3 regions of the Kitasatospora sp. NPDC051914 genome follow, and region 1 is predicted to be linked to each of the others. Evidence: riboswitches for the same ligand, from Rfam matches in the RefSeq annotation. Region 1 holds a riboswitch; each other region holds the start of a gene.
What was found. Region 1 has a riboswitch for cobalamin ahead of AB0M03_RS10260 (CbtB-domain containing protein). Riboswitches for the same ligand answer to the same signal wherever they lie in the genome.

Region 1 (10,103 bases):
GGCGTCTGGGTGGGCGCCTCCGACGAGGGCGGCGAAGTCGCCCCGTACCAGAACGAGATGGAGCCCGCGGCCGACCTCGACGGGCTGCTGCCGCACGGACTCGGGCAGCTCACCCGGCCGTTCGGCACCGCCCCCGTCGACCCGGCGACCGGCGCGCTCTCCCTGCTGCGCACCCAGCAGCGGATCGCCGCCGCCAACCGGTTCGGCATCCCGGCCGTCGCCCACGAGGAGTGCCTGGCCGGCTTCGCCGCCTGGAAGGCCACCGCCTATCCCGTGCCGCTCTCCTGGGGCGCCACCTTCAACCCGTCGCTGGTCCGCCGGATGGCCGCCGCGATCGGCGCCGACATGCGCTCGGTCGGCATCCACCAGGGCCTGGCGCCCGTCCTGGACGTCGTCCGCGACGCCCGCTGGGGCCGCGTCGAGGAGACCGCCGGCGAGGACCCGTACCTGGTCGGCACCGTCGGCACCGCGTACGTGCAGGGCCTGGAGTCCGCCGGGATCGTCGCCACCCTCAAGCATTTCGCCGGCTACTCCGCCTCCCGCGCCGGCCGCAACCTCGCCCCGGTCGGCATGGGCGCCCGGGAACGCGCCGACGTCATCCTGCCGCCGTTCGAGATGGCCGTCCGTGAGGGCGGTGTCCGGTCCGTGATGCACGCCTACACCGACACCGACGGCGTGCCGTCCGCCGCCGACGACCGCCTGCTCACCGAACTCCTCCGCGACACCTGGGGATTCACCGGCACCGTGGTCGCCGACTACTTCGGCATCGGCTTCCTCAAGACCCTGCACGGCGTCGCGGGCGACTGGGCGGAGGCCGCCGGCGCCGCCCTCGCCGCCGGCGTCGACGTCGAACTGCCCACCGTGAAGACCTTCGGCGAACCGCTCCTGGAGGCGGTCACCGACGGCCGCGTCCCCGAGGCGCTGATCGACCGGGCGCTGCACCGCGTCCTCGTCCAGAAGGCCGAACTCGGCCTGCTCGACCCCGACTGGACGCCCGTCCCGGCCGTGCTCGCCGGCGCCGACCTCGGCGACCCGGCCGCCCTCCGCGGCACCGTCGACCTCGACCCGGCCGGCAACCGCGAACTCGCCCGGGAGATCGCCGAACAGGCCGTCGTCCTGCTCCGCAACGACGGCACCCTGCCGCTCGCCCGGCCCGCCCGGATCGCCCTCGTCGGCCCCAACGCCGACGAGCCGACCGCGGTGCTCGGCTGCTACGCCTTCCCCGTGCACGTCGGCCGCCAGCACCCGGACACCCCGGTCGGCGTCCGGCTGCCCACCCTGCGCGAGACGCTGGCCGCCGAATTCCCGGACAGCGAGATCACCACCCTGCCCGGCGCCGGCATCGACACCGCCGACACCAGCGGGTTCGCCGAGGCGGTGGCCGCCGCCCGCGCCGCTGACGTCGTGGTGCTCGCCCTCGGCGACCGGGCCGGCCTCTTCGGCCGCGGCACCAGCGGCGAGGGCTGCGACGCCGAGTCCCTGGAACTCCCCGGAGTCCAGCAGCAGCTGCTCGACGCCCTGCTCGACACCGGCACCCCCGTGGTGGTCACCCTGCTCGCGGGCCGCCCCTACGCACTCGGCCGGGCCGTCACCGAGGCGTCCGCGATCGTGCAGGCCTTCTTCCCCGGAGAGGAGGGCACCGGCGCCGTCGCCGGCGTCCTCAGCGGACGCGTCGCCCCCTCCGGCCGGCTGCCGGTCAGCGTGCCCCGCCGCCCCGGCGTCCAGCCCTCCTCCTACCTGGCCGCCCGCCTCGCCGGCCCCACCGACGTCTCCAGCACCGACCCGACCCCGGCGTACGGCTTCGGCCACGGCCTCACCTACACCGCCTTCGAGTGGTCGGACCTCGCCGTGGAGAACGACCGCGCCGACACCGCGGGCGAGTTCCGGCTGGCGCTGACCGTGCGCAACACCGGCGCCCGGGCCGGCACCGAGGTGGTGCAGGTCTACCTGCACGACCCGGTCGCCTCCGTGGTGCAGCCCGTCCAGCGGCTGATCGGCTACCTGCGGCTGCCGCTCGAAGCGGACGAGGCCTGCCGGATCACCGTCACCGTCCCCGCCGACCTGGCCTCCTTCACCGGGCGCGACGGCCGCCGGATCGTCGAACCCGGCGCGCTGGAGATCCGCCTCGCGGCCTCCAGCACCGACCCGCGGCTCACCGCGGCCGTCGAGCTCACCGGCCCCGTCCGCACCGTCGACCACACCCGCCGGCTGCACCCCGCCTTCGACACGGTGTAGCCCCCGGACCCCACCTGCCCCGGCCTCCTGCACTCCGGACCCCGCTTCCCGGAGTGCGGCGGCCGGGGCCGGGGCAGGTGGACCCCGACAGCACAGCCGCACCGCCGTCGAAGGAGCCGACGTTGTTCACCGACCTGCCCGAGGACGAACTCCGCTCGTACCGCAGCACCCAGACCGAGCCCGCCGACTTCGACGCCTTCTGGCAGAAGACCCTCGCCGAGGCCCGGGCTGCGGGCGGCGAGGCCACCGCCGTCCCCGTGCCGACCGGGCTGACCACCGTCGACACCTTCGACGTCACCTTCCCCGGGTACGCCGGCGAGCCCGTCCGGGCCTGGCTGCGGCTCCCGCGCGGAGCCGGAGGACCGCTGCCCGCGGTCGTCCAGTACGTCGGCTACGGCGGCGGCCGCGGCCACGTCCTGGAGAACCTCGTCTGGGCCTCCGCCGGCTTCGCCCACCTGCAGATGGACACCCGCGGGCAGGGCTCGGTGTGGAGCCGTGGCGACACCCCCGACTCGGGCCCCGCCGGCCCGCAGGTGCCCGGCGTGATGACCCGCGGCATCGAGGACCCGCACGGCTACTACTACCGGCGGCTGTTCACCGACGCCGTGCGGGCCGTCGACGCCGTACGCACCCTGCCCGCCGTGGACCCGGACCGGGTCGCCGTCATGGGGAACAGCCAGGGCGGCGGCACCGCCCTCGCCGCGGCCGGCCTCGTTCCCGACCTCGCCGCGGTCGTCGCGCACGTGCCGTTCCTCTGCGACTTCCCGCGGGCCGTGGTCGTCACCGACGCCCACCCGTTCCGGGAGATCGCCGACTACCTCGCCGTCCACCGCGGCCGCGACGAGCAGGTGCACCGCACCCTCTCGTACATGGACGGCGTGCACTTCGCCGCCCGTGCCACCGCCCCGGCCCGCTTCTCCGCGGCCCTGATGGACCAGGTCGTCCCGCCGTCCACGGTCTTCGCCGCCCACAACGCCTACGCCGGGCCGAAGCAGATCGACGTCTGGCGCTACAACGGCCACGAGGCCGGCGGGCCGGACGACGACGAGGCCGCCCTCCGCTTCCTCCGCCGCCACCTCGGCGGATAGCCACGAGGGGCGCTGGGGAGGTACCCCAGCGCCCCTCGATCGCCTGTCAGGCTGCCGAGGCCACCGCATCCGGTGCGGCCGCCGCAGCGGGCCTCGGGTTCAGCAGGCGCTCGGCGAGGTGACCGAAGACCAGGCCGAAGCCCACCCACAGGGTGGCCTGCACGGCCAGGGTCGCCAGCCGGAACTGCCACAGCAGGGTGGCCGAGAAGTCCGCCGGCACCTCGTCGAACGACGGCAGGAACGCGTACGCCAGGCCCACGGCCAGGGCGAACGCGGCCACCGCGGCCACCGAGGCGTTCCAGTTGCCCAGACGCGGTGCCAGCCGCTTGCCGAGGATCACCGCGGCGATCGACAGCAGCAGACCCAGCAGCATCATCAGGAAGTACAGCGTGGTGCGCTGCCCGATGGTCTCCGGATCACCCACCGCGGGCGGGTTGGCCGGGTACTTGAGGAACGGGACGACGTACACGGCGACCAGGCCGGTGCCGGCGACCAGCATCGCCGTGGCCCGGGGGCCGAAGCGGCCGATCCGGCCCAGCGCGAAGCAGAACGCCAGGGCGAGGATGCCGCCCAGCGCCACGCCGAACACCAGGATGCCGGTGGCGAGGCCGGCCGTGGACTGCATCGACCGGCTCACCAGCTCCACCCCGTGCTCGTGGGTGTGGGGCTGCGACTCCTCGTACGCGATGGCGGCTTCGACCCGGGGCTCGCCCAGCAGGTAGGCGACCAGCAGGGCGGGCACGGCTGCGCCCAGCCCGCCCAGCATGCCGCGGACGAGCAGGGATCTGACGGGTGTGGAGTTGTTCACGGTGCCCGTCCCGTCAGTGGCAGGGGAAGCCGAGCAGGTGGCGACCGTCGTGCACCCACTCGTGCACGTCCTCGCCGGCGATGAGGGAGACGGCGCCCTGCTCGGCGCCGACGAAGTAGACGAGGGTCATCATCAGGATGCCGAAGAACACCGCCCAGGGCAGGATCGCCTTGACGGAGAGCGGTGCGGCGGACTGGCCGACGGGGGAGACGACCGCAGGAGCGGCGGACTGGGCCATGGCAGGACCTCCTCGGGAACTCGCGTCCCGCTAGATGGTGCACAGTCGACGGCAGTGGGTCTGACTCACCGACAGCCCGCCTCCCGCAGGGGGCGACCCGTCGGCACACAGTGGCGCGACCGTGCCGGAGTTCCACCGGGCTTCCGTCGTGCCGTCGCACATCGGCAAGAAGGTACCGTCAAGGACAGGGCCCGCCAAGGGCGTGCGGACGGCGCATTCACCACCAACGGCACGCCGCAGCACCCGGCCGTGCCCCTCACCGGCGGCGATTCGCCTACCGGCAGACGGAGTTGGGGGAGGACGTGGTCATGCGCGTGACATTGATCTCAGCGGCCATGAGCGAGGCCGCCCGCGCCTCCCGCTTCGACGACGGCTCACCGCTCGACGACCACGGGCTGCGCGCCGCCGCCCGCGCCGCCGGGACCCTCCGCCCGACCGGCCGGGTGCTGGTCTCCCCGTCCCCGCGCTGCCGGCAGACCGCCGAGGTGCTCGGCCTGCCTGCGCCCGCCGACGAACCCGCCCTGGCCGGTTGCGCCGTGGGCCGCTGGCGGGGCCGCACCCTGGACGAGGTCGCCGCGGCCGAGCCGGAGGCCCTCGCCCGCTGGCTCGCCGACCCGGCGGCCGCCCCGCACGGCGGCGAGCCGCTGCAGGCGCTGCTCGACCGGGTCGCCGCATGGCTGGACGGCCTCCCCGAGGAGCCGGCCTCGCTGATCGCCGTCGTCGAACCGGACACTGTCCGCGCCGCCGTGCTGCACGCCCTCGGCGCCCCTGCCGCCGCCTTCCGGCGCCTCGACGTCCGCCCGCTCACCGCCACCCACCTCAGCGGCCGGGCCGGTCGATGGAACGCGCGCTGCGGCGAACCCCTCTGACGCGCCGCCGACAGGGTGGTCGGCGGACGATCGAACCGGGGGGACCGATGACGCCCGCGCGTGCCGCACAGCCCGCAGCCCTGCCGAAGAACGGGCTCCGTACGCTGCTCGCCGCCTTACTCGCCATGCTGCTGGCCGCTGTGCTCGCCGGTGCGGCAGCACCGTCACCGGGCAGGGCACCCGGCCGGATGCCGCGGAGATCCCGTGGACGGTGATGGGGGTCTCCGCCGTCGACGCCGTCCGCACCACGCCCGACGGCCGTTTCCTGGTCGTCGATGTGAAGGTCCCGTCCGGTGCCGAGAACTGCACCCGCGGACTCACCGGCGAGGTGACGGGCTCCCGCCCCGGTGCGGTGGATGTCCGGATCACCTTCGAGTCCTGCTCCATGGACCGGAGTTCCGGCTGCACGAGCTCGGAGGCCGCCACCGTCGAGGTGCCGCTGCCCGCACCGGTCGGCGACCGCACCGTCCTGGTCGGCGGCACTCACTCCTTCACCGCCGCGGGCGCCACCCCGCCGGCCCTCCGCCGGTGCGGGGAACTCGGCTGCAGCCCGGCCCCGACCGGCTGCACCGCCGATTCGTACCGGCAGGCGCTGACCGGCGCCGACTCGCCGCAGCACACCGGCTGGACGGTGCGCGGCTGCGACGGGCACTGGCTCGTCCTCGACCTCTCGGCGCCGACCGGCCCGCGGCGACCCCGGCCCCGGCTGCGACAGCCACGCCCGTACCACCCGCTGGTTCTACCGGGCGTCAGCCTCCGGGTGGACGGCGGTCACCTCGGCGGGTGGCGCGGGCTGCACGGCCGTGCAGCGCGTCGAGCCCGCCTTCCCGACCGCTCTCTGCAAGGACCTCGGGGCCGTTCCGGCGGCCGGCTGACACCGCCGGCGTCGGTGGCCCGCCCTATCGTGGCCAGCCGTGACGATCCTGATGACCGACGCCGGCCCGATGGCGCCCGACGCCCTGCTCACCCGTACCGGCGGCGTGCCGCTGGCCCCGGCCGGGACGGACTGGCCGCACTGCGCGACCTGCGGCGGGCCGATGCAGTTCCTCGCCCAGATCCTGCTCGACGACCTCGGCCGGCAGGCCGGCGCCGGGGCCGCGGAGGGCCGGGGCCTGCTCGCGCTGTTCATGTGCCAGAACGACCCCGGCGGTTGCCAGGAGTGGAGCGCCGACGCGGGCGGCAATCGGGCGCTGGTCCTGCCCGCCGACGGCGTCCGCCCGCTGCCGCTGCCCGACCTCCCGGCGGACCACGACGGGGACCCGCGCCTGCTCGGTGCGGTGCGCGCCGTCGCTTACCGGGCGGCTCCCGGCGGGGACCACGCCCGGGCCCGACTGGCACCGCACTCCGCCGCCCCGCTGGGACGGCTCGGCGGAGAGCCCGAATGGCTCCAGTACGAGCAGACGCCCGACTGTCCGTCCTGCGAGCAGGAGATGGCGTTCGTCGCCCAGCTGGAGGAGGGCCCGGATTCCCTCACGGCGATGAACTTCGGCAGCGGCTGCGCCTACGCCTTCGCCTGCGAGCCCTGCGGCAGCGGCGCCTTCCTCTGGCAGTGCTGATACCGGCCGTACCGACGGCCCGGCTGCTGCCCCGGCGTCAGGTGGTGCATCCGGCGTTGAGCCGGACGTAGCCCTCGGTCAGGTCGCAGCCGTACACCGTGAACTCCCCGTCGGCGATGCCGAGGTCGATCCGGACGACGACCTCGGCCCGGCGAGGTGCGACCGGGTGAAGACCGCCGCCGACACCGCCGGCACCTCGGACACCACCAGCGCGAAGTCGTCCGCCGAGTCCTTCAGCCCCGTGTTCGCGGTGTACGAGCGGTACCCCCGAGGCCCTGCGACCGCCATGGCCGTCCCTCTCCCCAGAGTGCATAGCAATGCAGAACTAGGCATAAGTACTCGGACTGATGGCCTGTCACCCGATTTCGGCGGCCGCCCGCACACCGCGGCGGCGGCCGGTGGCGGCGGCGGGCCAATCGGTCCCGCACGACCGGTCGCGGGGCGTAGCCTTCCTGCATGGCAGAGAGCAAGGTCCGGACGGTCAGGCCCAGGGCGGCGCGGCCGAAGAAGCCGGAGTCCCACCTGGCGATGGTGCGGCGGGCACGGAGGATCAACCGGGCGCTCGCGGAGCTGTACCCGTACGCGCACCCGGAGCTGGACTTCGACAACCCCTTCCAGCTGCTGGTGGCGACCGTGCTGTCGGCCCAGACCACCGACCTGCGGGTCAACCAGACCACCCCGGCGCTCTTCGCGAAGTACCCGACGCCGGAGGACATGGCGGCCGCCGTCCCCGAGGAGCTGGAGGAGATCATCCGGCCGACCGGCTTCTTCCGCAACAAGGCGAAGTCCCTGCTCGGCCTCTCCGCCGCACTGCGCGACGACTTCGGCGGCGAGGTGCCCGGCCGCCTCGCCGACCTCGTCACCCTGCCCGGCGTCGGCCGGAAGACCGCCAACGTCGTCCTCGGCAACGCCTTCGGTGTCCCGGGGATCACCGTCGACACCCACTTCGGCCGGCTCGCCCGCCGCTTCGCCTGGACGCAGGAGGAGGACCCGGAGAAGGTCGAGGCGGCCGTCGCCGGGATCTTCCCCCGCTCCGAGTGGACGATGCTCTCCCACCGCGTGGTCTTCCACGGCCGCCGCGTCTGCCACTCCCAGAAGCCTGCCTGCGGCGCCTGCCCGGTCGCCTCGCTCTGCCCCGCCTACGGCGCCGGCGAGACCGACCCGGAGAAGGCCGCGAAGCTGCTCAAGTACGAACTGGCCGGAAAGCCCGGCCAGCGGCTGCGCCCGCCCGCGGACTTCCCGGGCGAGGCGGCGGCCCGCGCCGAGGCCGACGCGCACGACGGCGAGGTCGCGGACATGGCGGTCGCCGGATGACGGCCGCGATCGAACGGGACGGACTGCCCGAGTGGCTGCTGCCGGTGCGGGCAGCCGCCGAATCGGTACTGCCCGAGCAGCTCAGCCGCTTCCTCCCGCCGACCGAGGGCGGTCGGCCGTCCGCGGTGCTGATGCTGTTCGGCGAGGGCGCGGCCGGCCCCGATCTGCTGCTGATCGAGCGGGCCCGCTCGCTGCGGGCGCACGCCGGCCAGCCGTCCTTCCCGGGCGGCGCGCTCGACCCGGAGGACGGCGACCCGGCCGGGCCCGGGCCGGTCGCCGCGGCCCTGCGGGAGGCCGAGGAGGAGACCGGCCTCGATCCGGCGGGCGTCCAGGTCTTCGCGACCCTCCCCGCGCTGTACATCCCGGTCTCCGGTTTCGTGGTGACCACGGTGCTGGGCTGGTGGCGCCGGGAGAGCCCGGTGGGGCCGGTGGACCCGGCCGAGACCGGCGCGGTCTTCCGGGTGCCGATCGCGGACCTCACCGACCCGGCGAACCGGGCCCGGCTGCGGCACCCCTCCGGCTACACCGGCCCGGCGTTCGAGGTGGCCGACCGGCTGGTGTGGGGCTTCACGGCCGGGGTCATCGACCGGGTGCTGCACTACAGCGGCCTGGAGCAGCCCTGGGACAGGAGCCGCACCCTGGCCCTCTCCGAGGAGGCCCTGCAGCTCACCGCCCCCGACCGGCAGCGCGACCGGGGCTCGCCCGCACCCCGCTGATGGCGCCGGGCCGGTGGCCCGTGCGGGTCCGGGCTCCGTCCATGGGAGGGTATCTGGGTGAATGTCCTGGATCTGCTGCTGATCGCCGCCGCGGCGGGCTTCGCCGTGACCGGCTACCGTCAGGGCTTCGTGGTGGGCGTGCTGTCCGTCCTCGGGTTCCTCGGCGGCGGCCTGATCGCGGTCCAGCTGCTGCCGCTGCTGCTGCGCCGGCTGGGCCCGGGCACCACGGCGTCGGTGGTCGCGGTCGTGGTGGTGATCGTCCTCGCGGCGGTCGGCCAGGCGATCACCACGCACTACGGCTGGAAGCTGCGCGGCAGGATCGGCCGCCGCCGGGCCAAGACCCTGGACGCGATCGGCGGCTCGGTGGTCAACGTGATCTCGATGCTGCTGGTGGCCTGGCTGATCGGCTCGGCGCTGGCCGGCACCTCACTGCCCACGGTCTCCAAGCAGGTCCGCACCTCGAAGGTGCTCTCCACCGTCCAGGACGTGCTGCCGGCCGACGCACCGAACTGGTTCTCGGACTTCAGCAAGGAACTGGCCCGCAACGGCTTCCCGCAGGTCTTCAACCCCTTCGAGCACGAGCCGATCACCGAGGTCGAGGCGCCGGACCCGGCCCTGGCCGGCAGCGACGCGGTGCGGCGGGCCCAGCAGAGCCTGGTCAAGGTGGTCGGCACCGCGCCGTCCTGCGGCAAGACCCTGGAGGGCAGCGGCTTCGTCTTCGCCCCGCACCGGGTGATGACCAACGCCCACGTGGTCGGCGGCGTCGACGAGCCCACCGTGCAGATCGGCGGCACCGGCAGGGTCTACGACGCGACCGTGGTGCGCTACGACTGGCAGCGCGACATCGCCGTCCTGGACGTACCGAAGCTGAACGCCCCGGCCCTGCCCTTCGCCGGGGACGCGCGCACCAACGACAGCGCGATCGTCGCCGGCTTCCCGGAGAACGGCGCCTTCAACGTCCAGCCCGCCCGCATCCGCGGCCGCATCCAGGCCAACGGCCCGGACATCTACCACCGCGGCCAGGTCGTCCGCGACGTGTACTCCGTCCGCTCGCTGGTGCGCCAGGGCAACAGCGGCGGCCCGCTGCTCACCCCGAACGGCGAGGTCTACGGCGTGGTCTTCGCCAAGTCGCTGGACAGCGCCGACACCGGTTACGTGCTGACGGCGGCCGAGGTGCGCCAGGACGCGGCCGAGGGCGCGAGCGCCACCGCCAGGGTGGACACCGAGGGCTGCGCGCTCTGAGCCTCTCCCGGAGGTGCCGTCCTTCCGGAGACGCCGT
Region 2 (10,103 bases), on a different contig from region 1:
GCAGGGCCGCCGCGGTGTCCACCCACAGCCAGGCGGCGTCCTCCGCACCCAGCACGTCCGCCGGGGCGACCGGGCCCTCGTCGGAGCGCTCGGCCAGCCACAGCAGCGCGTAGGGCCGCAGCACGGGCTCCTCGACGGCCGCGCGGACCGCCTGCTCGGCGGTTCCGCCGGCCACCCGCAGCGCCTCGAAGGCGAGGCCGCGCACCAGCGCGTCCTCCCCGCGGGCGGCGTCGAGCAGCTCGGCCACCGCGCGGTCCACCGGGCGGGCGGCCACCCAGGCCCGGTACTCGGCGCGGGCCGGACCGGGCGTGTACTCGGCGCAGGCGCTGAGCAGCTCCATGGCGCTCTGCTCGATGTGCCCGGCGGCGGTCTGCGCGACGGTGCAGATCTCCTCCAGCTTGGCGCGGACCGCCCAGTGCCCGAGCGGGGACAGCTCGGCGGCCTCGTCGCGGCGCTCCAGGGCGCCGACGGCGGCCAGGCCGTCCAGCATCCAGTCGAGGACGGCTGCGGCGTCGGCAGCGGTCGTGGGGGTGTCGATCTGCGGCTCCCGGCAGGTGCCGCGGACGGCGGACATCGCGGAGGCGGCGTGCGGCACCGGGGAGAGGCCGAGGCCGCCGCCGGAGGCGCCGTGGCGGCGCTCGTCCAGGCCACGGCGGAGCAGCTCCAGCAGCTCGCTGTCGGCGACCGGCCCGTCCACCAGGTGCAGGAAGGACAGCAGGTGCGGCGCCTGGTCGACGGCCTGCCCGGCGAGCACCGCGAAGACGCCGCGCATGGCGGCCGGCGGCACGGGGGCGAGCAGCGTCCAGGCGTCGAACAGCGCGGACCAGCCGCGGATCACCGCCTCGTCGTCGTGCTCCCAGGCGTTGAGCCGCCAGCCGGGCCCGGCACCGCCGTCGCGGAGCTCGACCAGGCCGACGAGCAGCGCCTGGCCCCAGGCCTTCGCCGCGGCGCCGACGGTCATCGCGAGGGCACGCCCGGCGGCCCGGGCGTCGTCGGGCAGCAGCTCGCCGCGTTTGTCGACCTCGCCGAGCTCGCCGGCCCAGCGGGAGATCCGCACGGCGTCGGCGAGCATCCGGCGGGCCAGCGGGGCCAGCTCGGCGGGTGCGGGGAAGCCGTCCGGCACCGGCACCCGGCCGCGGCCCGGCTTGGGCGCGGGGGTACGGCGGCGGACTGGCCCACCCGGAGGCGTGCTCTCGGCTCGGCGGGCCGCTCCTGGCAGACGGGTCACCGTCGCTCCGGTGCGGATCGCGGGCGGGAGCGGGGCATCACGGTCGCGCGGGTTCCGAGACGTCACGCCGAGCAGTCTTCCCCGTGTACCGGCCTTCTGTCACATCGAGTTCTACGCGCGATCGTAGGTCCGGTCCGCGGACGGGGGATGAGATCGGGCATCAGCCACCAAACCGGGTCGCCACGACGGCCGACCTGGCATGAGCACGCCCCGGGTTTCCCGGTCCGGAGGCCCACCGACGGCCCGTGGACCGCGGCGGGCGCGGCGGGCGCGGCGGTCAGAGCAGCGGAGTGAGCCAGCGGCGCAGCGCCTCGCCGTAGCCGTCCGGGTCGGCGTTCCACAGGGCGGCGTGGGCGCCGTCCGGGACGGCGTGCAGGCTCACCAGGTCGTCCCGGCGGGCGGCGAGCCGGGCGGAGGCCGACCAGGGCGCCACGGCGTCCACCGGGCTGTGCAGCAGCAGCGCGGGCACCTGGAGGTCGGTGCCGGCCGCGAGCCGTGCGAACCCGGCCAGGTCGACCCCCGAGCGGCCCTCGGCGGCCAGCGCACCGAGCTCGGCGAGCGGGGCGGGCACGCCGGCCCGGGCGGCCTCCCGGCGGACGGTGGCGGGCCAGTCCAGCACCGGCGAGTCCAGCACCAGGCCGGCCAGCGAGTCGCGCCAGGCCGAGCGGGCCGCCGTGTGCAGGGCCATCGTGGCGCCGAGCGACCAGCCGTACAGCACGATCCGGCCGGCGCCGTGGCCGTGGGCGAAGCGGACGGCGGACTCCACGTCCCGCCACTCGGTCTCGCCGAAGTGCCCGAGCCCGTCCGGGGAGGGCGGGGCGCCCTCGTCCCCGCGGTGGGTGATCACCAGTACCGGCATGCGCAGCGCGTGCAGCACCGGCAGGACGGGCAGCGCCTGCTGCCGGTCGGTGCCGGGGCCGTGCACCAGGATCGCCCACACCCCGCGGATGCCCGGCAGGTACCAGGCGGGCATCGGGCCGAGCTCGCCGTCGACGACGGTCTCGGTGAAGTCCAGGCCGAGCGCGGAGGCCGGGTCGCCGATCTCGGTACGGGCGGTCACCCGGACCTCCGTCCCGGTGCGCAGCGTGCCGGCGCCGGTCGCGAGCAGCCGCCGGGTGACGCTCTGCGGGCCCGTGGCGAGCACGTCGCCGATCACGGCGTGGCCGCCGTCGGCCCACTCCAGGGCGTAGCGGCCGGGGCGCTCGGTCTCGACGCTGCGGGTGAGGGTGACCCGGTCGGCGGCCAGGTCCTGGACCCGGATGCCGGGGCGGGCGCCGCCGCGGCCCGGCAGTCCCATCCCCGCGAAGCCGGGGCGGACGGCCCGCTCGGACACCCGGCGGCCGATCAGCAGCACGGCGGCCCCCGTCCCGACGGCGGCGGCCGCGACGATCGCGGCGGTTCCCCAACGCATGGCGCTCCCCGGTGGGCGGCTGGACATGGCGCTCCCAGTCCACGCCCGGCCCCGGACCGCGGCCACCCGAACGGGTCCGTCCGGGCGGCGGCGCAGGGGTGCCCCATCAGGGACGCGTGGGGGCACCTCCCGGCCGAAGGCTGGGGGAGAACTGCGCAATTCGGATGTGGGCCGCCGTACAGAACATGGGTCGGCCCATGCCGCCACGACACCCGCATCCGAATTGCGCAGTTCCCCCCGCCCCTGAGTGGTAGCCCCGGGCACCCTAGACCGGGACGTCCGTCCCCGGCCGGGACAGCAGTTCCCAGAAGCGGTCGGCGAGCGGGCGGGCCGGGGGGCGGGCGGCGTCCGGGACGGCGGAGCCCCAGTGGGCGGGGACGAGGTACTCGTCCTGGAGGTCCGCGAGGACCTCGCCGAGCACCGGGTCCGGGACGGGCACGAGCCTGGCCACCGCCCGCAGCCGGGCCTGCCAGCGGCCGTCGACGACCTGCCGCAGCAGGAGCTCCAGCTCGTCCTGACGGCCGGTCACGTGCACCAGCGCCCGCAGGGTCAGGCCGAGTGCGTGCGCCAGTGCGAGGCTCTGCTCCTCGTCGGCGTCCCAGTGGCCGGTGTCCTCGGCCCTGGCGTACGTCTGCACACTGACCCCGATCCGGCGGGCGGCCTGCTCCCTGGTCAGCTCGCGCGACAGCCGGAAGTCGCGGAGGGTCGCCGGGCGGACGCCCATCAGCTGCACGGGCGGGCACCACAGCGCCCTCGACAGGGCGACGAACTCCTCCTCCGAGGGCCGCAGCTCACCGGCCTCCCAGGCCGCCACATGGGCGGGCAGCAGCCGGACGCCGTGTGCGGCCATGGCCTCGGCGACCTGCTCCGGGGTCAGGCCGAGCCCGGCGCGGTGCGCCCGCGCGGCCTGCGGGGAGAACGGCACCGGCGGCGGGGAGGACGGTCTGCGTCGCATGCGACAAGAACGTACGGGCGGCCGCGCGCACCGACCCACTCGCCGAACGCACGAAGCGGGGCGCGCCGCCCGGGCCCGGGGCTGGAGGATCGTACGGGGCCCGGGGCGGTCGGAACGGCGACGGTGTGTGACCAACCCCTCCACAGGCTTTGTTGACTCCCGGTCGGGACGCGTGATGGGATCTCGGGGCCATACGGAGGCATGCAGAGGAAGCCGGTGCGAGTCCGGCGCGGTCCCGCCACTGTCACCGGGGAGCACGCTCGACCTGCATGGTCACGGCGGTCCGCGACAGGGCCGCTGGAAGGCCCGAGCGCGTGTCCGACCCGGAAGCCAGGAGACTCTCGCCGCCGGTTCGTCGATCCAGGGCGCGGACCCTGAGTGAGGACACGCACGCCATGCAGGCTGCCCAGCGGTCACCGCTGCGCCCCGACCGGGGAGCCGGGCCGTGGCCCGTGTGAACCCCTCCCCCTACCTGCTGGGCGCCGTCGCCGGCTACCTCGCCGACACCGCGCTGGCCGACCCCCGCCGCGGCCACCCGGTCGCCCTTTTCGGCACCGCGGCCGGCCGCCTGGAGCGCCGGCTCTGGCGCGACCACCGGGGCACCGGAGCCGCCTTCACCGCCCTGAGCGTGGGCACCGTCGCCGCCGGCGCCGTCCTCGCCGACCGCGCCCTGCGGCGGCGCCCCCGGGCACGGTCGGCCCTCGCCGCGGCCTCCGCCTGGACGGTGCTCGGCGGTACCTCCCTCACCCGCGAGGCCCGGACGATCGGCCGCTTCCTGGAGGCCGGCGACCTGGCCGCCGCCCGGGAGCGCCTGCCGCACCTGTGCGGCCGCGACCCCAGCGCCCTGGACGGGCAGCAGATCGCCCGTGCGGTCGTCGAGTCCGTCGCCGAGAACACCGCCGACGCCGTGGTCAACGCCCTCACCTGGGGCGCGCTGGCCGGCACCCCCGGGCTGCTGGCCTTCCGGGCCGTCAACACCCTGGACGCGATGGTCGGCCACCGCTCGCCGCGCCACCTGCGCTTCGGCTGGGCCTCCGCCCGGCTCGACGACGTGGCCGGCTGGCCCGGTGCCCGGCTGACCGCGCTGCTGACGGTCGCCGCCGCGGAGCACCCGCGGGCCGCCTGGAAGGTCTGGCGGCGCGACGGGTCGTCACACCCCAGCCCCAACGCCGGACAGGCGGAATCGGCCTTCGCGGGCGGGCTCGGCGTGCGGCTCGGCGGCACCCTGCAGTACGGCGAGAGGGTGGAGCACCGGCCCGTCCTCGGCGCCGAACTCCGGCCGGTGGACGTCCCGGACATCGAGCGCGCCTGCCGGCTCTCCCGCCGCGTGGGGGTGCTGGCGCTGGCGGTGACGACGGCCGCCCACGCCCTCGGACGCACCGCACTCGGCCGTGTCCCCTCCATCACCGGTTCGCAAGGGAGTGTCACGTGACGAAGGCTCTGCTGGTGGCGGGGACGACCTCGGATGCGGGGAAGAGCGTGGTCACGGCGGGGATCTGCCGGTGGCTGGCCCGGCAGGGGGTGCGGGTGGCGCCGTTCAAGGCGCAGAACATGTCGCTGAACTCCTTCGTCACCGCGGACGGCGCCGAGATCGGCCGTGCCCAGGCGATGCAGGCCCAGGCCGCCCGGGTGGAGCCCGAGGCGGCGATGAACCCGGTGCTGCTGAAGCCGGGGGCGGACGGCCGCAGCCAGGTGGTGCTGCTCGGCAGGCCGGTGGCCGAGGTCGGGGCGCTGGACTACCGCGAGCGCAAGCCCGTCCTGCTGGAGCGGGCGCTGGAGTGCCTGGCGGACCTGCGCAGCCGGTACGAGGTGGTGGTCTGCGAGGGCGCCGGCTCCCCCGCCGAGATCAACCTGCGGGACCGGGACATCGCCAACATGGGCCTGGCCACGGCCGCGAACCTGCCGGTGGTGGTGGTCGGCGACATCGACCGCGGCGGGGTGTTCGCGGCGATGTACGGCACGCTGGCGCTGCTGTCCGCGCAGGACCAGTCGCTGGTGGCGGGCTGGTTCGTCAACAAGTTCCGCGGGGACGCCCGGCTGCTGGCGCCGGGCCTGGAGATGCTGCGGGAGCTGACGGGCCGTCCGGTGCTGGGCACGCTGCCGATGCTGCCCGGCCTGTGGCTGGACGCCGAGGACTCGCTGGACCTCTCCACCGCGGTGGAGAACCGTCCGACCGCGGCCCCGCGCGGCGCGGACGTGCTGCGGGTGGCCGTGGTGCGGCTGCCGCGGCTGTCGAACTTCACCGACGTGGACGCGCTGGCCCAGGAGCCGGGCGTGCTGGTGCGCTGGGCGACCCGGCCGGAGGAGCTGGCCGACGCCGACCTGGTGGTGCTGCCCGGTACCCGGGCGACCGTCGCCGACCTGGCCTGGCTGCGCGAGCGCGGCCTGGACACCGCCCTGCAGGCGCGGGCCGCGGCCGGGCTGCCGGTGCTCGGCGTGTGCGGCGGCTACCAGATGCTGTCGCGGGAGATCGTCGACGCGGTGGAGTCGAAGGCGGGCGCCGTCGAGGGCCTGGGGCTGCTGCCGACCCGGGTGGAGTTCGGCACGGAGAAGGTGCTGGGCCGGCCGGTCGGCGAGGCGTACGGGGAGCGGGTCGAGGGGTACGAGATCCACCACGGCGTGGTGGCCGTCGATGGCGGGGAAGCCTTCCTGGACGGCTGCCGGGTCGGCGCGGTGTGGGGGACGACCTGGCACGGCGCGCTGGAGAACGACGGCTTCCGGCGGGCGCTGCTGCGCGAGGTGGCGGCGGCGGCCGGGCGGGCGTTCGTACCGGCGCCGGACACCTCGTTCGCCGCGGCGCGCGAGGAGCGGCTGGACCGGCTGGGCGACCTGATCGAGGAGCATGCGGACACCGACGCGCTGTGGAAGCTGATCGAGGGCGGGGCACCGCAGGGGCTGCCGTTCGTGCCGCCGGGTGCGCCGTGAGCAAGGGAGAGCAGATGAGTGACGCCCGTTATCCGTTCACCGCGATCGTCGGCATGGCCGACCTGCGGCTCGGGCTGCTGTTGAACGCGGTCTCGCCGGCCGTCGGCGGTGTGCTGGTGCGCGGCGAGAAGGGCACCGCCAAGTCGACGATGGTGCGCGCCCTGGCGGGGCTGCTGCCGTCGATCGACGCGGTCGCCGACTGCCGGTTCGCCTGCGACCCGGCGGCGCCGGACCCGCAGTGCCCGGACGGCGCGCACGGCGGCGCCGATTCGCTGGAGCGGCCCGCCCACCTGGTGGAGCTGCCGGTCGGCGTCTCCGAGGACCGCATCGTCGGCTCGCTCGATCTGGAGCGGGCGCTCGCCGAGGGCGTCAAGGCGTACGAGCCGGGCCTGCTGGCCAAGGCGCACCGCGGCGTGCTCTACATCGACGAGGTCAACCTGCTGCAGGACCACCTGGTCGACCTGCTGCTGGACGCGGCGGCGATGGGCCGCTCGTACGTGGAGCGGGAGGGCGTGTCGGTGCGGCACGCGGCCCGCTTCCTGCTGGTGGGCACCATGAACCCGGAGGAGGGCGAGCTGCGGCCGCAGCTGCTCGACCGGTTCGGCCTGACGGTGGAGATCGCGGCGACCCGGGACCCGCAGGAGCGGGCCGAGGTGGTGCGCCGGCGGCTCGCGTACGACGCCGACCCGGCCGGCTTCGCCGAGCGGTTCGCCGGGGAGGAGCGGGCGCTCGCCGAGCGGATCACCGCCGCCCGGGAGCTGCTGCCGAAGGTGGAGCTGACCGACGCGGCGCTGCGTCAGATCACCGCGGTCTGCGCCGCCTTCGAGGTCGACGGCCTGCGCGCGGACATCGTGATGGCCCGCACGGCGGTCGCACTGGCGGCCTGGGCGGGCCGCACCGAGGTGCTGGAGGAGGACGTGCGCAAGGCCGCGCAGCTGGCACTGCCGCACCGCCGGCGCCGCAACCCCTTCGACGCGCCCGGCCTGGACGAGGAGCAGCTGGACCGCACGCTGGAGGAGCACGCGGGCTCCGAGGAGGACGGCCCGGACGACAGTGACCCGAACGGCGGCGGGCCGCAGGACGACGGCCCGGACGGCGGCGGCCCGGACGGCCCCGGCGGCGCCCCCGCGCCCGCGGACGCGCCTGACGGCTCGGCGGCCTCCGACCCCGCGCAGGCTCCGGAGCAGGCCCCGCCGCAGCCCCGCCAGGCGCCCGGCACCGGCCGGGAGGCCGCCCCGGTGGCGAGCGCCGACCCGTACCGCACGCGGCTGTTCAAGGTGCCCGGCACCGGCCGGGGTGCGCTGGGGCGGCGTTCGGTCGCGGAGACCGACGGCGGGCACACCGTGCGGGCGCGCCGCCCGCAGGGCCGCCTGGCCCGGCTGCACCTGACCGCGACGCTGCAGGCCGCCGCCCCGCACCAGGCCGCCCGCGGCCGGTCCGGGCGGGCCCTGGTGCTGGCCAAGGACGACCTGCGGGAGCAGGTGCGCCGCGGCCGGGAGTCCAACCTGGTGCTGTTCGTGGTGGACGCCTCCGGCTCGATGGCCGCCCGGCAGCGGATGGGCGCGGTCAAGGGCGCGGTGATGTCGCTGCTGATGGACGCCTACCAGCGGCGTGACAAGATCGGCATGATCACCTTCCGCGGCGCCGGCGCCGAACTGGCGCTGCCGCCGACCTCCTCGGTGGAGGTCGGGGCGGCCCGGCTGGAGCAGCTGCCGACCGGCGGGCGGACCCCGCTGGCCGCCGGGCTGCTGCGCGCCCACGAGGTGCTGCGGATCGAGCGGATGCGCGACCCGGACCGCCGCCCGCTGCTGGTCCTCGTCACCGACGGCCGGGCCACCGGCGGCCGGGACGCCCTGGCGCAGGCCGAGCGGGCCGCGGGCCTGCTGGCCGGGCAGGGCGTGGCGAGCGTGGTGCTGGACTGCGAGTCCGGCCATGTCCGGCTCGGTCTGGCCCGCACCCTGGCGGCCCGCCTCGGCGGCCCCGCCGTCACCCTGGACGAGCTGCGCGCCGAGGGCGTGGCGGCGCTCGTCCGCGACCACCGTTCCGTCTCCACCCAGCGAAAGGCGGCCTGAGCCGTGCCCAAGGGAGTGCCCGAGAGTGTCCCCGACGACGGTCTGACGACCCGTCAGCGCCGCACCCTGCCGATCACCGCGGTGCACACCGGCCCCGGCAAGGGCAAGTCGACCGCCGCCTTCGGCATGGCGCTGCGCGCCTGGAACCAGGGCTGGCCGATCGGGGTGTTCCAGTTCGTCAAGTCCGCCAAGTGGAAGGTCGGCGAGGAGAACGCGCTGCGCGTCCTCGGCGCCTCCGGCGAGGGCGGCACGGTGGCCTGGCACAAGATGGGCGAGGGCTGGTCCTGGGTTCAGCGCGGCATGGAGTCCAGCGAGGAGGCCGCCAAGGAGGGCTGGGAGCAGGTCAAGCGCGACCTCGCCGCCGAGACCTACCGCTTCTACGTGCTCGACGAGTTCACCTACCCGATGCACTGGGGATGGGTGGACGTCGACGAGGTGGTGTCGGTGCTCAAGGACCGCCCGGGCAGCCAGCACGTGGTGATCACCGGCCGGTACGCCAAGGAGCCGCTGACCGAATTCGCCGACCTGGTCACCGAGATGACCAAGGTCAAGCACCCCATGGACGCCGGCCGCAAGGGCCAGCGCGGTATCGAGTGGTAGCCCGTTGAACATCCCCCGTCTCGTCGTCGCCGCGCCCTCTTCGGGCGCGGGCAAGACCACCGTCGCCACCGGCCTGATCGCCGCGCTCGCCGCACGCGGCCTCGCGGTCTCCCCGCACAAGGTCGGCCCGGACTACATCGACCCGGGCTACCACGCGCTGGCCGCCGGCCGCCCGGGCCGCAACCTGGACGCGTACATGTGCGGCGAGGAGCGGATCGCCCCGCTCTTCCTGCACGGCGCCGCCGGGGCCGACGTGGCGGTGGTCGAGGGCGTGATGGGGCTGTTCGACGGGGCGGCCGGACGCGGCGAGCTCGCCTCCACCGCGCAGGTCGCCAAACTGCTCAAGGCACCGGTGGTGCTGGTGGTGGACGCCTCCTCGCAGTCCCGCTCGGTGGCGGCGCTGGTGCACGGCTTCGCCTCCTGGGACCCGCAGGTGCGCCTCGCCGGGGTGATCCTCAACCGGGTCGCCTCCGACCGGCACGAGCAACTGCTGCGCGAGGCGCTGGAGGAGGGCTCCGGGGTGCCGGTGCTCGGCTGCGTACGGCGCGCCGCCTCGGTGGCCACCCCCTCCCGCCACCTCGGCCTGATCCCGGCGGTGGAACGCTCCGCGGACGCCCTGCGGGCCGTCCGCGACATGGGCGAACTCGTCGCCGCCTCGGTAGACCTGGACGCGCTGCTGGCGCTGGCCCGCAGCGCCCCGCCGCTGGACGCCGAACCGTGGTCCGCCGCCGCGGGGGTCTCCCCCGTCGCCGGCCGGCCGCGGATCGCCGTCGCGGGCGGCGCCGCGTTCTCCTTCTCGTACGCGGAGAACGCCGAACTGCTCACCGCGGCGGGCGCGGAGGTCGTGCCGTTCGACCCGCTGCGGGACGAGGAACTCCCCGCCGGCACACGGGGACTGGTGGTCGGCGGCGG
Region 3 (10,103 bases), on a different contig from region 1:
CGACTACGCCGCCGTCACCGGGGTCGACAAGGACGGCAACCCGATCCGGGTCGAGGGCACCGGCTTCTTCGCCCGCTGCCTCCAGCACGAGACCGACCACCTGTACGGCTACCTGTACATCGACCGGCTCTCCAAGCGCGACCGCAAGGACGCCCTGAAGCAGATGGCCGAGGGCACCCCCAAGTACGCCACCGTCCCGAACGACTGACGGACCGCCCGACGGCACGCGCGAGGGCCGCACCCGGAACCCGGGTGCGGCCCTCCTGCGTGACCGGTGTGCCGCGGCCTAGAAGTCGTCGTCGAAGGAGACCGAACCCTCGACGGCGACCTGGTAGGCGGAGACCCGGCGCTCGAAGAAGTTGGTCAGCTCCTGGACGTTCTGCAGCTCCATGAACCCGAAGGGGTTGGTGGAGCCGTAGCGGATCGGCAGGCCGAGGCGGGCCAGGCGCTGGTCGGCGACGGCCTCCAGGTACTGGCGCATGGACTCGGTGTTCATGCCGGGCAGGCCCTCGCCGCAGAGGTCGCGGGCGAACTGGAGCTCGGCCTCGACGGCCTCCTCCAGCATCTCGGTGACCTGCTTGGCCATATGCTCGTCGAAGAGGTCCGGCTCCTCCTCGCGGACGGTGTCCACGACGCTGAACGCGAAGTCCATGTGCATGGACTCGTCGCGGAACACCCAGTTGGTGCCGGTGGCCAGGCCGTGCAGCAGGCCGCGGCTGCGGAACCAGTACACGTACGCGAAGGCGCCGTAGAAGAACAGGCCCTCGACGCAGGCCGCGAAGCAGATCAGGTTCAGGAGGAACGCGCGGCGGTCCTCCTTGGTCTGCAGCGAGTCGATGTGGTCGACCGCGTTCATGTACTTGAAGCAGAACTGCGCCTTCTGGTGGATGGAGGGGATGTTCTCCACCGCCGCGAAGGCCGCCGCGCGGTCGTCCGGGTCGGGCAGGTAGGTGTCGAGCAGCGTCAGGTAGAACTGGACGTGCACGGCCTCCTCGAACAGCTGCCGGGACAGGTAGAGCCGGGCCTCGGGCGAGTTGATGTGCTTGTAGAGGCTCAGCACCACGTTGTTGGCGACGATCGAGTCACCGGTGGCGAAGAAGGCGACCAGGCGGCCGATCATGTGCCGCTCGCCCTCGCTCAGCTTGGCGAGGTCGGCGACGTCGGAGTGCAGGTCCACCTCCTCCACCGTCCAGGTGTTCTTGATGGCGTCGCGGTACCGGTCGTAGAACGACGGGTAGCGCATCGGGCGCAGCGTCAGCTCGAAGCCCGGGTCGAGCAGCATCTTCTGGCGGTCGTCGGTGCTCACTGGCAGGCCTCGCAGGACTCGGGGTTCTCCAGGGAGCAGGCGATGGCGTCCTGCTCCTCCTGGCTCATGGTCGGCGCCGGCACCGGCACGGCGGCGCGGGCGCCCGTGGCGGCCTGCGCGATCCGGGTGGCCGGGCGCGACCGCAGGTAGTAGGTGGTCTTCAGGCCGACCTTCCAGGCGTACGCGTACATCGAGCTGAGCTTGCCGATGGTGGGCGCGGCCATGAAGAGGTTCAGCGACTGGCTCTGGTCGATGTACGGCATGCGGGCCGCGGCCAGGTCGATCAGCGCGCGCTGCGGCAGCTCCCAGGCCGTGCGGTACAGCGAACGGACCTCGGCGGGCAGCCAGTTGAGCTCCTGGACGGAGCCGTTGGTCTCGCGCAGCGCGTCCCGGGTCTGCTGGTCCCAGACGCCGAGCTCCTTGAGCTCGCGCACCAGGTACGGGTTGACCTGGAGGAACTCGCCGGAGAGCGTCTCGCGCTTGAACAGGTTGGACACCTGCGGCTCGATGCACTCGTAGACGCCGGCGATCGAGGCGATGGTGGCGGTCGGCGCGATCGCCAGCAGCAGCGAGTTGCGCAGGCCGGTCTCGGCGATCCGGGCGCGCAGCGCGTCCCAGCGCTCCGTCCACTGCGGGGCGGCGGCGTCGAAGTGGTCGATGTGCAGCTCGCCGCGGGCGGCACGGGTCTCGCCGTACGCCTCGTGGCGGCCGAACTGCTCGGCGAGGTCCGCGGAGCGCTCGTAGGCGGTGAGCATGATGCGCTCGGAGATCAGGGTGGAGAGGGTCTTCGCCTCGGCGGAGTCGAAGTCGATCCGCAGCTGGAAGAAGACGTCCTGCAGGCCCATCACGCCGAGGCCGACCGGCCGCCAGCGGGAGTTGGACGTGCCCGCCTCGGTGGTCGGGTAGAAGTTGATGTCGATGACCCGGTCGAGGAAGGTCACCGCGGTGCGGACGGTGGCGTCCAGGCGCTCCCAGTCCATCGCGTTCACGAGGTCGGCGGCGGTGGCGCCGGCGGCGACGTGGGCGCCCAGGTTGACCGAGCCGAGGTTGCAGACGGCCGTCTCGGAGTCGTCGGTGACCTCCAGGATCTCCGTGCACAGGTTGGACGAGTGCACGGTGCGGCCGGGCAGCGCGGTCTGGTTGGCGGCCCGGTTGGAGGCGTCCTTGAAGGTCATCCAGCCGTTGCCGGTCTGCGCCAGGGTGCGCATCATCCGGGCGTACAGGGTCTGCGCCGGGATGGTGCGGACGGCCTTGCCGGCCTGCTCGGCCTTGCGGTACGCCTCGTCGAAGTCGGCGCCCCACAGGTCGACCAGCTCGGGGACGTCGGCGGGGGAGAACAGCGACCAGTCCTCGTCGGCGTTGACCCGGCGCATGAACTCGTCCGGGATCCAGTGCGCCAGGTTGAGGTTGTGGGTGCGCCGGGCCTCCTCGCCGGTGTTGTCGCGGAGCTCCAGGAACTCCTCGATGTCGGCGTGCCAGGTCTCCAGGTACACGCAGGCGGCGCCCTTGCGGCGGCCGCCCTGGTTGACCGCGGCGACCGAGGAGTCCAGGGTGCGCAGGAACGGCACGATGCCGTTGGACTGGCCGTTGGTGCCGCGGATCAGGCTGCCGCGGGAGCGGATGCGCGAGTAGGACAGGCCGATGCCGCCGGCGTGCTTGGACAGCCGGGCGATCTGCGCGTAGCGGCTGTAGATCGAGTCCAGGTTGTCCAGCGGCGAGTCCAGCAGGTAGCAGGAGGACATCTGCGGGTGCTTGGTGCCGGAGTTGAACAGCGTCGGAGAGGACGTCAGGTACTCCAGACGGCTCATCAGCCGGTACAGCTCCGCCACCTCGGCCACCGACTGCTCGCTGTCGCCGACCGCGAGGCCCGCGGCGACGCGCAGCAGGAAGTACTGCGGGGTCTCGACCACCTTGCGGGTGATCGGGTGGCGCAGCAGGTAGCGGGACTGCACGGTGCGCAGGCCGAAGTACTCGAAGCGGTCGTCGCCCTGCAGGTCGACCAGGGCGTCGAAGGCGTCCGCGTGCTTGGCCACGAAGGCCGCGGTGGTGTCGCCGATCAGGCCCTCGGCGTGGCCGACGGCGATCGAGGCGGCGAAGGTGACCGCGCCCTGGGAGACCGCCTCGTCGCGGATCTCCAGCGCCAGCAGGCGGGCCGCGAGCTTCGAGTACTGCGGGTCCTCGGCGATCATCGACGCGGCGGCCTCCACGGCCAGCCCGCGCAGCTCCGCGAAGTCGGAGCCGGCGTGACGGCCGCGCAGTGCGGCGGCGGCGACGTGGCCGGGGTCCACCTGGGGGAGGTCGGTGCTGCGGTCGGTGAGCAGCCGGAGCAGCGCAGCACCGGGGTCGGTCTGGGCGGACTCGGCGATTCCCTGGGAGGGCAGGGTGACTGAGGCAGCGACGGTCAAGGCGCACTCTCTCCTGTGGCGGCAGCGGACGCTTCGGGTACCCCGCGGGCCTGGGGCCGGGGGTGCGTCAGGGCGTGCGCGCGGCAGGGCAGAACGGCACGCCCGATCCGAGTCGAGGCGCGCGTCGCCACCCGGCCCACCCGCGAGGCCCGGACGTACAGCTGTGCTTCATGGCATCTGCGGGGAAGCCGGTGGCACACCGTCGGCAGGCCCTCGGACTGTGCGGGCCCGGACGTTCACGGGCCTGCTCACCGTTGCGGGGCAGTCCCGGACTTGCACCGGGTTCCCCTGCGTCGACAGCGAGAGTGAGCATACATGTAGTGGTGTCTCCGTGATGTACCCCCATATCTTGTGCACGCAGCGTGTCGCGTCCGTGGCTGGACACACTCCGGTGAGCGCAGTGTGCACATCCGACCCGCCCCTGACCCACCCGTTGTGCTCACGGAACGGTCACCACCCGAGACTGCGCCGCACCCCATGGCCTACGATCTCTGGCCATGAGTGACGGTACGGGGGCCACGCCCGGTTGGACGGGTCAGCCCGGGTCCCAAGAGGGACCGGCGAATCCCGCGGAGCAGGGGGCACAGGGTGCCCAGTCCTTCCCGCCGCAGGTCGGCTTCGGCACGCCGCCCGGCTTCCCGTCGCAGCAGCAGTGGGCCGTTCCGCAGCAGCAGCCCGCGACCGCGATGCCCGACTGGGAGGCGCTCGCCGAACAGCACGAGGCCCGGTCGCGCCGCAAGAAGCTGATCTGGACGGGCGGCATCGTGCTGACCGCCTGTCTGCTGGGCGGTGCGGTCGGACTGGCCGTCATGAAGGGCGTGCACGGCACCCCGGAGGCCGGTCCGTCCTCGGGCGCGTCCACCTCCGCCTCCCCGCGCCCGTCCGGCTCCGGCTCGACCGCCTCGGCCAACTCGCCCACCGTGCCCGGCCAGCCCGAACTGCTCGCCGACCGCTCCGGCCAGGCGAACATCGCGATGGGCCCGGACGCGCAGGTCAGCGAGGTCCAGGGCGGATACGCGCTGCGCCTGCGCAGCAACGGCAACTCCTTCGCCCAGTCGGCGAACCAGGTGATCGACGTCACCAAGAGCTTCTCGATCTCCGCCTGGGTCTACAACGAGGCGCCGGGCGGCTCCCGCACGGCGATCAGCCAGGGCGACGGCATTTCGTACTCCTTCGACCTCGCCCGCGACGACGCCAACGGCAAGAAGGCCTGGGCGTTCCGGGTGCAGACCGCCGACGGGGGCGCGGACGGCACCGTCGTGGTGGCGGCGGCCCCGGACAGCGTGCAGACGGTGGGCCAGTGGGCGCTGCTCACCGGCGTGTACGACGCAGGGCAGCACAGCATCACGCTCTACGTCAACGGCGCGCAGGCGGCCACCGCCAAGCTCAACGGCGGCATCTGGGCGGGCCCCGGCCCGCTGCAGCTCGGCCGCAGCCGGCACCACGGCATCTGGGGCGGCAGCTGGGCCGGGGTGATCGGCCGGATCATCGTGTGGGACGAGGTCCTGAACCCCCAGCAGGTCGCCAGCCTGAAGACCGGCGGCACCGGACTGAGCGCCAAGCCGGCCGGTTCCTGGCTCGTCGGCGGCTGAGCCGGCGGAACGCCGCAGCGCGGACACGGCCCGGTCGGGCCGTGTCCTGCCTCACGCATGCCGTGGTGTCACCGGCGAGTGGCGTGTGAAAAGATGGCGCCCGAGCGAACGGGGATGGCGGCATTCGGCCGAGTGGGGGCGCATTGGGTTCGACGGCGTCCGAACGCGGTCGGCCGGAACCTCGGTGAGTTCAGGCGAGGGGAGGCGGCCGCACACCGGCCGTCGTCCGTGGACCGGCCCCGCCGCCTGAGAGGCCGTCGGGGACCGTCCCGACCTGTCGTCCGACACCCGACCCCCGGACCGGCCCGCTCACCCGAGGGGGCGGGACGAGCAGTTGCTTTACAGGGGGAATAGAGCGTGAACACTCTGTCCATCGTGATTCCCGCGCTCAACGAGGCGTCAAACCTCCCGGCGGTGATGGGCACGATCCCGGCGGCGGAACTCGCCGCCGCCGGCTGGAGGACCGAGGTCGTCGTCGTCGACAACGCCTCGACGGACGACACCGCAGCCGTCGCCCGTGCCCTGGGCGCCCGGGTGGTCCTGCAGCCCGAGCGCGGTTACGGGAACGCCTACCTGGCCGGGTTCGACGTCGCCACCGGGGACGTCATCGCGACCGGTGACGCCGACTGCACCTACCCGTTCGACGCCCTGCCGGACCTGTTGCGCACTCTGGTCGACCACGACGTGGAGTTCATGACGACGGATCGCCTGCACCGCCGCAACCGGCGCGCCATGAAGGCCTCGCACTTCGTCGCCAACCACGCCCTCAGCGCCCTCAGCCGCACCCTCTTCCGCAACGGCCTGCGGGACTCCCAGTCCGGCATGTGGATCTTCCGGCGGTACATCTGGGACGGCCTGGACGTGCGCTCCCGAGGCATGGCCTTCTCCCAGGAGATCAAGAACGCCGCCACCTCGGCCGGGTACCGCTTCATGGAGGTCCCGATCGAGTACCGGACCCGCGGCGGCGAGGTGAAGCTGAACGCCCTGCCGGACGGCATGGCCAACCTCCGCCAGCTCTTCAACCACCGCTTCCGGCGGCACGACGCCCAGGCGCCCGCCGTCGAGTCCGGGCAGGCCCGCATCCCCGCCCAGCAGAAGCGCAGCGAACGCATCGAGGCGGTATGAGCATCCGGTCCGGGGAAGCCCCGGCCGGGACCGGGCCGGAGCCGGTCGTCGCCGCCGTCCCACGGCGGCGGCGGCGAGCCCTGCCGTCCCGGCTGCCCGCCGTGCTCGCCGGCACCGTCGCGGCGGTCGCCGTCGCCTGCACCCTGTGGGCCGTCCCGGCCACCCGGGAGGTGCTGCTGGACTCCTTCACCGAGCGTCCCCGGACCTACGCCGAACTGTTCTTCACCGCCTCGCCCGGCTTCGAGGGCTCCACCGTGGTCGTCCCGATCGCGGTCACCGACCACGGCGAGGGCGCCCACGGCTACCAGGTCCTGGTCACCCTGGAGTCGCCGAGCGGGCAGACCCTGGCCAGCTCCACCACGGCCCTCACCCCCCGCTTCGGCGCGCCGGTGCCCCTGGTCGCGAAGCTGCAGACCAACGCCGACGTCGCCCTCGTCCGGGTCGCCCTCGTCGGCCACCCGCAGAGCCTGTACTTCCGCTTCGGGAAGTCCCAGACCCCTCATGGCTGAGGCACCGGACGCACCCCCGACGAGCCGCCGCCCTGGAACCCTGATGCGTACGATCCTGCAGGTCACCCCCTACTACCCGCCCCACCTCGGCGGCCTCGAACGCGTGGTGGAGAACCTCTCCGTCCAGCTGGCCGAGCGCCACGAGGTGCGGGTGGTCACCACCGCGCTGGGCGCCGGCGGCGCCGGACGGCGCACCGGCGGACCGGTCGCCGTCCGCCGGCACCGGGCCGTGGAGGTGGCGCACACCGCGCTCGCCCCCGGGCTGCCGGTCTCCCTGCTGCGCGCACCGCGCGGCGCCGTGCTGCACCTGCACTGCGCGCACGCCCTGATGCCCGAACTCGTCGCGCTCACCGCCCGGCTGCGCCGGCAGCGGTTCGTCCTGCACTTCCACCTGGACGTGGACGCCTCCGGCCGGCTCGGCCGGCTGCTGCCCGCGTACAAGAAGCACGTCCTGGCCCGGGTCATGCGGGCCGCCGCCGCCGTCATCGTGCTGACCGACGCCCAGGGCGCCTTCGTCCGGGACACCTACCGGGTGCCCGCCGAGCGGGTCTTCACCGTGCCCAACGGCGTCGGCCGCCAGTACTTCATGCCCGTCCGCACGCCGGAGCCCGGGCCGCTCCGGCTGCTGTACGTCGGCCGGCTCAGCGCCCAGAAGAACGTCGCGCGGCTGCTCGACGCGATGGCCCTGACCGAGCGGCCCGTCCGGCTGCGGATCGTCGGCGACGGCGAACTGCGCTCCCGGCTGGAGGCCCGAGCCCGGCAACTCGGCCCGGAAACGGTCGAGTTCGCCGGCGGCCTGCACGGCGAGGACCTCGTCGCCGCGTACGCCGCGGCCGACGCCTTCGTCCTGCCCTCCGACCGGGAGGGCATGCCGCTGGTCGCCCTGGAGGCGATGGCCGCCGCCCTTCCGGTGATCGCGACCGACGTGCCCGGCAACCGCGAACTCCTCACCGGAACCGGCCTGCTGGCCGCACCCGAACCGGCCGCCCTCGCCGCCGCGATCGACCGGCTCGCCGCCGACCCGGCGCTGCGCGGCCGGCTCTCCGAACGGAGCGCCACCGCCGCCCGGGCCTACGCCTGGGAGACGGTCGCCGCCCTGGTCGAAGAGGTCTACGCCGAGGCCGGCCTGTGACCGCCCGCGCCCTCCTCCCGTACCTCCGCGGACGCAACGGCGTCGTCCTCGGCAGTGCCCTGGCCTGCGTCGTCGAGATGCTGCCCGGGGTGCCCGGGGCGGTGCTCACCGCCGCCGGGCTCTGGCTGCTGATCGGCGCCCCCACGGCGCTCTGGCGCGGCACCGCCGCCAAGGCGGTCTCCTCCCGCGACGCGAGCCTGATGGTCGCCGTCGGCCTGGCCGTCGTCACCGACCTGCTGATCGCGCTCGGCGTCAACACCCTGCTGCCGCTGTTCGGAGCGGACCACCCGCTCACCCGGATCAACCTCGCCGGGGCGAGTGCCATGACCGCGGCCGTGCTGGGCGCCTTCCTGCCCGAGGAGGAACGGCCCGCCGGCATCGTCCGCCGCCGCGGCCTCCCCCGGGGAACGGCACCCCTGGCCGGCCTCGGCGCGCTCGCCCTGCTGCTGTCCGTGGCCGGCCCGATCAGGCTCAACAACGGGCTCACCGGTACCGTCAGCGTGCTGGCACTGGTCGCGATAGCGGGCCTGCTGGTGCTGCTGATGCTCCGCCGCCGCCGGTACCCGGTGCCGCTGCTGGCAGCCGGGCTGTACGTGGCCGCCGCCGCCCTGCTGCTGCTCAACTCGCTGCGCGGCTGGGGCATCGCCGGACACGACATCCAGCGCGAGTACGAGTACTTCCGGCTCACCCTCGGCGGCTCCTACTGGAACGTCGAGCTCTACCCCGACGCCTACAACGCCTGCCTGAGCATCACGCTCCTCCCGGTGGGCATCACCCGGCTCACCGCGATCCCCGGCATGTACGTCTTCAAGGTCGTGCTGCCGCTGCTGTTCGCCCTGACCCCGGTGCTCGTCCACCGCGCCGTGCGCAACGTGGCGCCGCAGATCGTCGCGCTCCTCGCGGCGGCGTACTTCATGCTCTTCCCGACCTTCTTCACCGACATGACCTTCCTCGGCCGGCAGGAGATCGCCTTCCTGCTGCTGGGCTGCGCCATGGCGGTGCTCACCGACGGCGGCCGGCCGGTGCGCGCCCGGCGGGCGGCCGTCCTCGCGCTGCTGGTCGGCTGCGTGCTCTCGCACTACTCGACCACCTACGTGGTGGTGGCCACCCTCGGCACCGCCTACGCCGTCGAACTGCTGTGGCGGCTCGCCTCCCTGCGGGCCCGGCCCCGGCAGCGCCGCCGCACCAGGGTGGCCGGCACCGGCTCGGTCGTCACCTGGTGGCTGGTGCTCGTCCCGGCGGTGCTCGCCGTGGTGTGGGCCGGACCGGTCACCCACACCAGCGTGCAGCTGAAGACCACCCTCGGCACCGTCGTCCAGGAGGTCCTGCACCCGGGTCAGGGCAAGGGTGGCTCCTCGGACACCGCGTACAGCCTGTTCGGCGGCGCCAAGGCGAGCCCCCAGCAGCGACTGGACGAGTTCCGGGCGGAGACCGTCAAGGCGACCGAGGCCAAGCGCGCCGTCGGCGACTACTTCCCGCTGCCGTCCGTCGACGGCTACCGCACCCGGGCCGTGCCCCAGGCGGACATGCCGCTGACCGCGCTCGGCAGCGCCCTCGACACCGCAGGCATCAGCGTCACCGGGCTCAACGGAGCCCTCCGCCAAGGCGCGGCACTCCTCCTGCAGGTGCTGGTCCTGGTCGGATTCGCCGCCGTGCTGCGGGCCCGCCGCCGCTTCTTCCGCCCGCTGCGCGACCAGGTCACCCTCACCGTCGGCGCCCTCGCCATGGTCGCCCTGTTCACCCTGCTTCCCCAGCTGTCGGTGGACTACAGCGTGCTCCGCGCCTTTCAGCAGGGCCTGTTCTTCTACGCGCCGTTCCTCGCCGCCGGCACCCTGTGGCTGCTGCGCTGGGCCGGCCGCCGCACCGTGCCGGTCGCCTGCGCCCTCACCGTGGCACTCTTCCTCGACCTGACCGGCGTCGTGCCCAAACTGCTCGGCGGGTACCCGGCGCAGCTCCAACTCAGCAACGCGGGCCGATCGTTCGACATCTACTACCCGCGGGCCGAGGAGGAGATGGCCGTCTACTGGCTGGAGA

Region 2: it holds a riboswitch for cobalamin, as region 1 does, so the genes downstream of both, AB0M03_RS34775 (cobalamin biosynthesis protein) here and AB0M03_RS10260 (CbtB-domain containing protein) in region 1, are expected to answer to the same signal.
Region 3: it holds a riboswitch for cobalamin, as region 1 does, so the genes downstream of both, AB0M03_RS10700 (ribonucleoside-diphosphate reductase subunit alpha) here and AB0M03_RS10260 (CbtB-domain containing protein) in region 1, are expected to answer to the same signal.

Annotation. Positions count from the first base shown of each region.
Region 1 is NZ_JBFAXX010000011.1:126,416-136,518, reverse strand. Features, by position in the region: gene AB0M03_RS10275 (glycoside hydrolase family 3 N-terminal domain-containing protein) at 1-2,235, shown strand, start outside; gene AB0M03_RS10270 (acetylxylan esterase) at 2,358-3,323, shown strand; gene AB0M03_RS10265 (CbtA family protein) at 3,370-4,131, opposite strand; gene AB0M03_RS10260 (CbtB-domain containing protein) at 4,145-4,369, opposite strand; cobalamin riboswitch at 4,402-4,564, opposite strand; gene AB0M03_RS10255 (histidine phosphatase family protein) at 4,678-5,238, shown strand; gene AB0M03_RS10250 (DUF1963 domain-containing protein) at 6,153-6,794, shown strand; gene nth (endonuclease III) at 7,251-8,108, shown strand; gene AB0M03_RS10240 (CoA pyrophosphatase) at 8,105-8,824, shown strand; gene AB0M03_RS10235 (MarP family serine protease) at 8,882-10,066, shown strand.
Region 2 is NZ_JBFAXX010000080.1:2,021-12,123, reverse strand. Features, by position in the region: gene AB0M03_RS34790 (hypothetical protein) at 1-1,123, opposite strand, end outside; gene AB0M03_RS34785 (hypothetical protein) at 1,506-2,639, opposite strand; gene AB0M03_RS34780 (helix-turn-helix transcriptional regulator) at 2,905-3,594, opposite strand; cobalamin riboswitch at 3,800-3,935, shown strand; gene AB0M03_RS34775 (cobalamin biosynthesis protein) at 4,049-5,026, shown strand; gene AB0M03_RS34770 (cobyric acid synthase) at 5,023-6,519, shown strand; gene AB0M03_RS34765 (putative cobaltochelatase) at 6,534-8,591, shown strand; gene cobO (cob(I)yrinic acid a,c-diamide adenosyltransferase) at 8,595-9,191, shown strand; gene AB0M03_RS34755 (cobyrinate a,c-diamide synthase) at 9,196-10,103, shown strand, end outside.
Region 3 is NZ_JBFAXX010000012.1:76,265-86,367, forward strand. Features, by position in the region: gene def (peptide deformylase) at 1-208, shown strand, start outside; gene AB0M03_RS10695 (ribonucleotide-diphosphate reductase subunit beta) at 287-1,282, opposite strand; gene AB0M03_RS10700 (ribonucleoside-diphosphate reductase subunit alpha) at 1,303-3,687, opposite strand; cobalamin riboswitch at 3,898-4,041, opposite strand; gene AB0M03_RS10705 (LamG domain-containing protein) at 4,209-5,303, shown strand; gene AB0M03_RS10710 (glycosyltransferase family 2 protein) at 5,661-6,428, shown strand; gene AB0M03_RS10715 (hypothetical protein) at 6,425-6,937, shown strand; gene AB0M03_RS10720 (glycosyltransferase family 4 protein) at 6,981-8,069, shown strand; gene AB0M03_RS10725 (DUF6541 family protein) at 8,066-10,103, shown strand, end outside.